One region of the Pedobacter lithocola genome, then DNA from elsewhere that is predicted to be linked to it. Evidence: riboswitches for the same ligand, from Rfam matches in the RefSeq annotation. Region 1 holds a riboswitch; each other region holds the start of a gene.
What was found. A riboswitch is a leader RNA that binds a small molecule or an ion and turns the genes downstream of it on or off. The one in region 1 is predicted to bind S-adenosylmethionine.
Positions count from the first base shown of each region.

Region 2: linked by a shared signal. The riboswitch ahead of ACFOWA_RS05335 (O-acetylhomoserine aminocarboxypropyltransferase/cysteine synthase family protein) and the one ahead of metH (methionine synthase) in region 1 are both predicted to bind S-adenosylmethionine.
Region 3: linked by a shared signal. The riboswitch ahead of ACFOWA_RS14480 (SusC/RagA family TonB-linked outer membrane protein) and the one ahead of metH (methionine synthase) in region 1 are both predicted to bind S-adenosylmethionine.

Region 1 covers NZ_JBHSBW010000016.1:153,527-156,816, forward strand. Annotated here, with positions in the region: gene ACFOWA_RS18710 (DUF2442 domain-containing protein) at 63-278, shown strand; gene ACFOWA_RS18715 (Bax inhibitor-1/YccA family protein) at 301-1,056, shown strand; SAM riboswitch class I at 1,171-1,272, shown strand; gene metH (methionine synthase) at 1,414-3,290, shown strand, end outside.
Region 2 covers NZ_JBHSBW010000007.1:698,854-702,143, forward strand. Annotated here, with positions in the region: gene ACFOWA_RS05335 (O-acetylhomoserine aminocarboxypropyltransferase/cysteine synthase family protein) at 1-1,171, opposite strand, end outside; SAM riboswitch class I at 1,439-1,549, opposite strand; gene ACFOWA_RS05340 (hypothetical protein) at 1,760-2,764, shown strand.
Region 3 covers NZ_JBHSBW010000013.1:129,740-133,029, forward strand. Annotated here, with positions in the region: gene ACFOWA_RS14480 (SusC/RagA family TonB-linked outer membrane protein) at 1-1,402, opposite strand, end outside; SAM riboswitch class I at 1,739-1,843, opposite strand; gene ACFOWA_RS14485 (peroxiredoxin family protein) at 1,969-3,249, shown strand.

The sequences.
Region 1 (3,290 bases):
CCTTGCACAATCTTTGATAGAAGAAAATAAAGAAATTATTATTGCAAAATGGTTTGAGTATCATGGAAAATATGATTAAAGTTTGGTTTCATAATAATCATATCTACATTAAAACTTTAACAGGAGAAAACAAAAGTCATCCATTAAGTTGGTTTCCAAAACTTTTAAATGCAAGTGATGAGGAAAGACAAGATTATCAATTATCTCCTTTTGGCATACACTGGGAAAAACTAGATGAAGATTTAAGTTTTGAAGGCTTTTCATCATTTATCAAATAATATAAAAAAACACAAAAATAAAATGGAACAACAAAATTATCAATATCAGGATAACAGCGTTTTTGTACAAGAAGGCTCTATATCAAAAAAATTCTTTGCAAACGTTTTCTTATGGATGTTTGTAGCATTAAGCTTATCAACTATTGCAGCATATTTATTCGGAACAAATGAGCAATTAATGCAATACTTAATGACGATTAACCCAAATACCGGAAAGGTTGGTATGTCAATTTTTGGCTACATAGCCATGTTTGCACCACTTGGTTTAGTTTTGTTAATGGGTTTTGGCTTAAGCAGATTATCATTACCAGCTTTAATTGGTGTATTTGTGCTTTATTCTGTATTAACAGGAATTAGCCTAAGCTTTATACTTTTAGCCTATACATCTGGCTCAGTTGTAAGTTGTTTTGCTGGTGCGGCAGGCATATTTGGTATAATGGCCTTTATGGGTTACACAACAAATATCGATTTAAGTAAATTCGGACCAATTTTAATGGTTGGCGTTATCGGTTTAGTTATCGCAACTGTAATAAACATGTTCATTCAAAGTGAAGGTTTTAGTTTATTTATGGCATATATCGGTATTGCAATTTTCACTGCATTAACCGCTTATGATGTACAGAAAATTAAACGTATTGGTGAAGGTATTGAAGCAAGTGGCGAGCAAGTTTTAGCAGTCGAATCTAAAAAAATGGCTATTGTTGCGGCGTTATCTTTATACTTAGATTTCTTAAACATTTTCTTATTCTTACTGCGTATTTTTGGAAGCAGAAAGTAATCATTAACAGAACAATATTCTTAAGGCCATGCAGTTTTGCGTGGCCTTTGTAATTTTATTTGGTACCAAAGCGATAAATTTTGGAATTGATAATGCTTTGTTGCATTTTTGTATCGCTTATAAAGAAAGACGGAGGGATTAGACCCAACGATGTCTTAGCAACCTGTGCCAACAAGGTGCTAAATTCTATCCCGATTAATCGGGAAAAGATAAGTTTAGGATTACAATCATTTCCAACTTTTAAATAAGCCATTTTAGAGATTTGAGAAATCAGATTTGAGATTAAAGACATAATAAATGTTTTATAAATTCTCATATCTCATATCTCACATCTCCAATCTCACATCTAAAAACAGAATGAGCATTAGAGAAGAATTAGAAAAACGTGTTTTAGTGATAGATGGTGCGATGGGTACCATGATTCAGCGTTATACTTTAACCGAAGAAGATTTTAGAGGCGAAAGATTTAAAAATCATCCCTGCGATGTGAAAGGCAATAACGATTTGCTAAATATTACACGCCCTGATATTATAAAAGCAATACACTTGGAGTATTTGCAGGCAGGTGCCGATATTATCGAAACCAATACCTTCAGTACGCAAAGAATTTCTATGGCTGATTATCAGATGGAAGATCTTTCTTATGAGATGAGTTTTGAAGGTGCCCGTGTAGCCAAAGAAGCTGTAACCGAATTTATGGCAGCAAATCCTGATAGGAAATGCTTTGTGGCAGGCGCAATTGGTCCTACAAATCGTACGCTATCTATGTCGCCAAAGGTAAATGACCCTGGTTACCGAGCGGTTTATTTTGATGAATTGGAAGCTGCTTATTACGAACAGGTTCGTGGCTTGGTAGATGGTGGCTCGGATGTACTTTTAATTGAAACAATTTTTGATACGCTAAACGCTAAAGTTGCCATTGTTGCCATAAAAAAATACGAAGAAGTGATTGGTCGGAAGTTAGAAATTATGATTTCTGGCACCATAACCGATGCTTCTGGAAGAACACTATCCGGTCAAACTGCTGAAGCTTTCTTAAATTCTGTTATGCATGCAAAGCCATTAAGCATTGGTTTTAACTGTGCTTTGGGTGCTAAAGAAATGCGTCCGCATATCGAAGAATTGGCTGCAAAAGCTGGCTGTTATGTATCGGCATACCCAAATGCGGGTTTGCCAAACGAGTTTGGTGCTTATGATGAACAACCGCATGAAACAGCACACCTGGTAGATGATTTTCTTGAATCAGGTTTTGTGAATATTGTAGGTGGTTGCTGTGGTACCACGCCAGAACACATCAGCTGTATCGCCAAAAATGCTAGAAAAACATCGCCAAGAAAAATCCCAAAAATTGAGCCATTTATGCGCTTGAGCGGGTTAGAACCTGTTACCATTACCCCCGAAAGTATTTTTGTAAACATCGGTGAGCGAACCAATATTACTGGTTCTCCAAAATTTTCTAAACTTATTTTGGGTGGAGATTATGAAGCGGCACTTGCGGTTGCGCTACAACAAGTTGAAGGTGGCGCACAGGTTATCGATGTAAACATGGATGAAGGAATGTTGGATTCTGAAGCTGCAATGACAAAATTTCTGAACCTTATTGCTTCCGAACCTGATATTGCAAAACTGCCAATCATGGTCGATTCATCTAAATGGTCGGTGATAGAAAATGGTTTGAAATGCTTGCAGGGGAAAGGAATTGTAAACTCCATATCACTCAAAGAAGGTGAAGATAAATTTAGAGAGAGCGCTCGTAAAATTATGCAATATGGTGCTGCGGTTGTAGTAATGGCTTTTGATGAGCAGGGGCAAGCCGATAATTACGAACGCAGAAAAGAAATTTGTAAAAGAAGCTACGATATTTTAGTAAACGAAATTGGCTTCCCGGCAGAGGATATAATTTTCGACCCAAACATATTAACCGTTGCAACTGGTTTAGAAGAGCATAATAATTACGCTGTAGATTTTATAAATGCCACAAGGTGGATAAAAGAAAACCTTCCTTATGCGAAAGTGAGTGGCGGTGTTTCAAACATATCATTCTCTTTTAGAGGAAATAATACCGTTCGTGAAGCCATGCACTCAGCATTTTTATACCATGCGATTCAGGCTGGTTTAGATATGGGCATTGTAAACGCTGGTATGTTGGAAGTTTATCAGGAAATCCCACCCGAACTTTTAGAAAGGGTAGAAGATGTTTTGCTTAACCGAAGAGATGATGCAACCGAACGTTT
Region 2 (3,290 bases), on a different contig from region 1:
GCGTTGTTGCAGATGGTTGTATGATTAATGTTTTTGCATCTCCAACATTTGCTAGATGAGAAACCAGTTTTAAACTATCTATTACTTGTGTTGCATTTTCTTTAGTTCCGTTTAATTCGAATGATAAAACCCCACCAAAGCCGTTGCTTAAATACTTTTTAGCTAGGTTGTTATATTTACTGCTTGCTAAACCAGGGTAATGTACTTCTTTAACAAGTGGATGATTCTCCAACCAGGTTGCTAATTCTAAAGCGTTATCTACATGCCGCTGAACTCGAAGTGATAAAGTTTCTAAACCTTGAAGTAAAAGAAATGAATTAAAAGGCGAAAGGGCAGGACCTAAATCTCTTAAACCTTCTACACGTGCCCGAATAATGAATTGAATATTACCAAACGGTCCATTAAAACCAAATACGTCATTAAAAACCAAACCGTGGTAACCTTCTGATGGTTCGGTAAATTGAGGGAATTTTCCATTGCCCCAATTGTAATTTCCACCATCTACAATTACACCACCAATACTAGTTCCATGTCCGCCAATCCATTTAGTTGCAGATTCTACAACGATATTAGCGCCATGTTCTAAAGGTTTAAATAAATATCCACCGGCACCAAATGTATTATCAACAATAAATGGAATATCATGCTTTTTTGCAATAGCAGCAATTTTCTCAAAATCCGGAACGCTGAACGCTGGGTTTCCAATCGTTTCTAAATAAATAGCTTTTGTTTTTTCTGTGATTTTTTGCTCAAATTCTTCCGGAACATCTGGATTTGCAAAATCAACATGAATACCCAAACGTTTAAAAGCAACTTTAAATTGATTGTATGTACCGCCATAAATATGTGTCGAGGAAATGATGCTATCTCCAGCTTCTAATATATTATGTAGCGCAATAAATTGTGCAGCCTGACCAGATGCAACGGCCAAAGCTGCTACTCCGCCTTCTAATGCAGCAATTCGTTTTTCAAAAACATCAGTCGTTGGATTCATTAAACGCGTATAGATGTTTCCGAATTCTTTTAATGCAAAAAGATTTGCGCCATGCTCGGCATTTTTAAAGACGTAAGATGTGGTTTGATAGATTGGAACAGCTCTTGAACCAGTTATTGGATCTATTTCCTGACCAGCGTGAAGTTGTAATGTTTCAAATTTATATGATGTTGACATTTTTTTTAATGATTTAATAAGTATTTAATTAATTGAATTAATCTCGATAGATTATAAAATTTTATAATCATGGAACCTGGCGTATCCCGATTTATCAGGACCTTCCAATTTGAAAAGAAACAAAAAAGGAAGATTTTAAATTAGCATATGCAACAGCACATACATACACTAGACTGCATACCATAACAAATTGAAGGCGTACTTTTTCGATTTGAGGTGCCTGTTGTTTCGCTTTGCGATTGTAGATTTAATTTTTTCATCAGTTTTAATTTATAGTACCAAATAACACCATGTTATTTAGTCAGGAATTGGCACCTTCTCTTTCTGAGGGTTGCCAGTGGGTCATAGAGCCAGTCTCTCGTCACTTCTTTATAAATCAATCCGATTAAGATTGACTTTTATTTAGTTATCTACCAAATAATATTTCAAATGTGATAATTTAAATTGAAACAACAAAATAAAATTTTGAATATTTATTAAATATCTGTAAATCAGGTTAGTATTTTTATATCACAAAACATAAGCTAATTGCTAACATAAATTTAACGTCAAAATTTTATGTTTGTATATCTTAATTAATAAACGGTCATGAAAAAAATCAAATGTATTTCACTCTTAGTAATAATTGTATTATCAGGTTCAGCATCCAAAGCTCAATTTAGTGGGTTAAAGGATAAATTGCTTAAAGTTGGAACCGCCCAAGGTGCTAAGGCTTTGGGTGTTGATAAATTTCTTAAGCAACCTGCAGCCATTACCACCTCCTTCGAAGATGTTGATAGAACAGGAGAAAAGATGCCTGATTTCAATGCAAATGCAAAATTTCAGCCGCTATATTTATTACCAAAAAACCCTGATGGTGGTTTTGTATTATGCGAAGGTTTTTACGAAATGACCAATAAAAGTTATTGTTTAAAAGCCGGAACATTTGCTCCTTCAAAAGGAGATGGATATATGTTTGCGCCGGTTTTAGGTGCTAAAGAAGAGGTAGTGGTTTCCGTTTTAAAAAGTGCAGAAAAACACCCTGATGTAGAACAGCACGATATACAAGCATTATTATGGGCAATCATTGCCCGAACAAAGTTTTCTGACTTTAATGGAACCATTAAATTAACAGCAGTTAAGCTTTTAACACCAAAACAGTTAACCCAATTGGAGGGTGGTGCGTTGGGTGTTTTACCATTTGATGTTATGGAAAAAGCAAAAGACCAGCTTCCATCGGGTATAAAGGCGGTTTTTGAGGCTGAGAATAACATTCGCCAGCTTGTAGCTTCAGGCAATTATACTTATGCCGATATGGAAAAGTACGCCATTATTGCCGGAATGGCCACTCCAAGAGCCGATGTACCAAGCGGAATATGGACCAAACATCCTGATGGTTATTATGTACGTTATTTCCCATCAGGTTATGCAATTACTAAAGTTCAGGTTTATGTACCAAAAGAGTTGGTAGCCGATGGCACTAAGTTAATTTACGATGCAGCGGGTGATATTGCTTGTCCGGCAAATACAGGTTCACAACGTTTGGCTCAAACAAATGAGCCGCTAAATGCAAATTATTCTGCTAAGTTGGTAACGGTTTGTAATCCAAAATAGATTTTGAAACTGGTTTAAATATATCAAGCGGTTTGTAATTAGCAGCGCAAGGCTTGTGCAAGAAACTAAATTTGTTCCCGTTTTACGCTTTACTGCGCTAACAGCCGAAATGGCTGTTGCTTCGTGTTCGCTTCAACCGGGGCTATTTTGCAAATGTAGTGTTCCATTTTAAGGGTTTGCGAAATGCGCAAACCGTTGTTGCTAAACCCGATTGCAATGAAAAGCCCCAATTTTTCATTGGGCTTGTAATGTAAAGCGGGACTGAAATATCAAAAGGATTACTGAACGTAAGTTTCCCAAAATTATGCTATTAAAATTGCCACAGAAACACAGAATTCACGGAAATTGAGTTTTCAAAATTACTTTATTATTCCCCAAATGTTAGGGAATGATTATGGGCATAATACGTTTTATAAACTTCCCCAAAAGCACCTCAACTTTGTTAAATAAACCCGATTGCAATGAAAAGCCTCAATTTTCATTGGGCTTGTAATGCAAAGCGGGACTGAAATATCAAAAGGATTAC
Region 3 (3,290 bases), on a different contig from region 1:
TAAGCCTGTTCCTATTTTGCGAAACGGTATTTTCATAAGCTACCCAATACGGATTACTGTAATAACTATTGTTCCAATTAAAAGTGTTGCCATTTTCATCAAGATAATTTTTGAGCTGATTGATGTCAACTTGTCTACCGAACCAGGTGAATTGTAGCATCGTACTAGTTGACCTCGATCCGCCTGTACCGGGCAGATTATCCGAACCAAGCTTGCTATAATTTGCATTTGCCGTAAGCGTTAATTTAGGAGTAACCCTTAAAGTTGTGTTTAAGGCAAATGAATTTTTGTCCTGCCCAGAATTTGGTACCACACCAACCTGTTTTAAGTTATTATAAGATAGCCTGTAATCAAACTTTTCACCTGCGTTTTCTATCGCAACGCCATTAGAAAGGGAGTAACCTGTTTGGAAAAAATCGCGAACATTATCTGGATTAGCTACAAAAGGTACAGCAACGCCTTTAGAAAAAAACTGCGGAATCAGCCGTCCATCCATCCTTGGACCCCAGCTTTCATCTACGCCATCGTTTATACCTGCGCCCTTTCCATCCACATAACTAAACTTTCCTTCAGAGCCTTGACCGAAAACATCCTGATATTTCGGAAGCGTTAATAATCCTTCTATTACCGCATTGGAGTTGAAAGATACGCCGAGGCCTTTTTGGCTTTTACCAGATTTGGTTTTGATAATAATTACCCCGGCGGCTGCCCTGGAACCATACAAAGCCGCAGCATTTGGTCCTTTAAGAACACTTATCGATTCAATATCGTTAGCATTGATATCAGAAATTGTATTTGCATAATCTCTTGCACCTGCAGAATTAAGTTGGGAGTTATCTACCGGAATACCATCGACAACAAAAAGCGGTTGGTTATTACCAGAAATTGAGGTTTCGCCACGGATAACCACCCTTGATGAACCCATATCACCCTGACTATTGGTAACTCGAACACCAGCAACTTTACCAGCAAGCGCATTTACCAGATTGGTTTCTCTGGCTTCAGTTAAATTCTCTCCTTTTAATTCCTGAACGGCGTAACCTAGAGATTTCTTTTGTCGCGAAATGCCAAGCGCTGTAACCACAACTTCGTTTAAGGCATTATTTTGTTCGGTTAAAACAACCTCTACAATTTTATTGCTTTCCGATACCTCAACCTCTTTAGATGAGAATCCGATATAGGAGAAGATCAAAATGCCTTTACCCGCAACAGTGATGTTAAAACTACCTGCATTATTAGTGGTTACAGCTTGTTTTGTACCCTCTAATAATACAGAAACACCCGGTAGGGTTTCTCCTGTTGAACTTTTCACCGTACCCGTAATGGAAACGCTTTGAGCATCAACAATTGCGGGGAGCAAAAGCAAAATTAAAATAATGAGTCGCTTAAAAATTTTGTACATAGAAATAAAAAATAATTAGTTAAAAAATTTGTAAAAATTTGGGCAAAACAATCCCACAACGCATTTTTTGGCGCATTTTACATTTAAAATTGAAGACTAGTTTTTAAAAATTCATAGCATCAATTGATGCTTGTGATGGATTTATCCATATTAAATGAATTTATTAATGGATGTCTGATTTACAGCAATAGATAGAATTTGGCTCGTTAGATTTTTTCATATTATTTATTTTTAAAAGTTAAATATTCTATAAAATTGGATTGTACTAAACAAAAAAAGCACACCTGTAAATCAGGAGTGCTCTCATATATTATTTTAATAATTTCGCATTCAACTGACTTAACTACCCGAAATAATTTGGGATGGAATTAGCACCATATCTTTTACAGACTGGTTGCTAAGGTTTCGCAGGGCCATTCCCTCCACCTTTCTTGATAAGTATTTCAAAACAACTGGCGCAAAGATAATATTTAAATTCAATAGTCTATTAATTCTATAGATTTTATTGAATTTATTTTTTTAAGGATGAAATGATAACTACCTTTGACATTCCCAAGAATACACCCATGAAAATTATTTCTATATCCTTACTAATTTTTGCATCACTTTTTAAACTTCAAGCCATTGCGCAAGAAGCCAACTCAAAATCTAATGGTCCAAACTCCACAATAAATGCTACAAGCAAATTTTCTGCTATTGGAAATTGGCGAAGCGTATTTTTAATTAAACCTGGTACGGAAGTTCCCTTCAATTTTGAGGTAAAACAAAAAGACGATAAACCATTTCTATCATTTATTAATGCGGAAGAACATTTTGATGGTGGCTGGGTGATTCAAAAAGATGATTCACTTTTGATTAAGCTTGACCAATTTGATAATGAACTTGCTTTTAAAATTCAAAATGATTCACTAGTTGGAGTCCTTAGAAAACAAGATAAAACTGGCAAACCAATATCTCTAACAGCAAATAGAAAAGATAATTACAGGTTTAAAGAAAGTGGCAAAACTCCTGCTGCAGATTTCTCTGGAAAATATGACATCACCTTTAAATCCAAAGATGGAAAGGATGAAAAAGCGGTTGGACTATTTAAGCAAACAGGCAATAAATTAACCGGAACATTTTTACGTATAACTGGCGACTCCAGGTATTTGGAAGGTACTGTAGATGGTCGAAATTTTTACCTATCGAGCTTTATTGGTTCTTATCCCTCCTATTATAAAGGTTCATTTGCAGATGATGGATCCCTATCTGGAGCAATAATAAGTGCCAGAGGAGATACAAATTTTGACGGCAATAAAAATAAAAATGCTGCACTACCTGATGCAACAAAACTTACCTTTTTAAAAGATGGATACCAGACATTATCGTTTTCACTTCCAGATGTTAATGGAAAAAAGATTTCGTTAACTGATGAGAAATACAAAAACAAAGTGGTGATATTAACCATTAGTGGTACCTGGTGCCCAAACTGTGTTGATGAGGCTTCTTTTATTGCACCCTGGTATGAAAAAAATCGCGACCGTGGCATTGAAGTGATTGGCATACATTATGAAAGGCAGCTTGATTCGGCCTATGTTAGAAAGGCACTTACAAGATTTCGGGAAAAGTTCAATATCAAGTATGACCAGGTTATTGCTGGTACACCAGACAAAACACAGGTTGCCGAATCGCTTCCAGGACTCCAGAATTTTATCTCCTTCCCTACCATGATAATTATTAATAAAAAAGGAGAGGTAGCACAAATCCATACCGGTTATAGCGGACCAGCAACCGGAAAATATTACACGGACTTTGTTGAATCATTTAATGAAGAAATTGACAAACTGATTCAAAATAACTCTAAATAATTCAAGCAGTAAGCAAGTCAGATAAAACCTCTTTGTGTGCA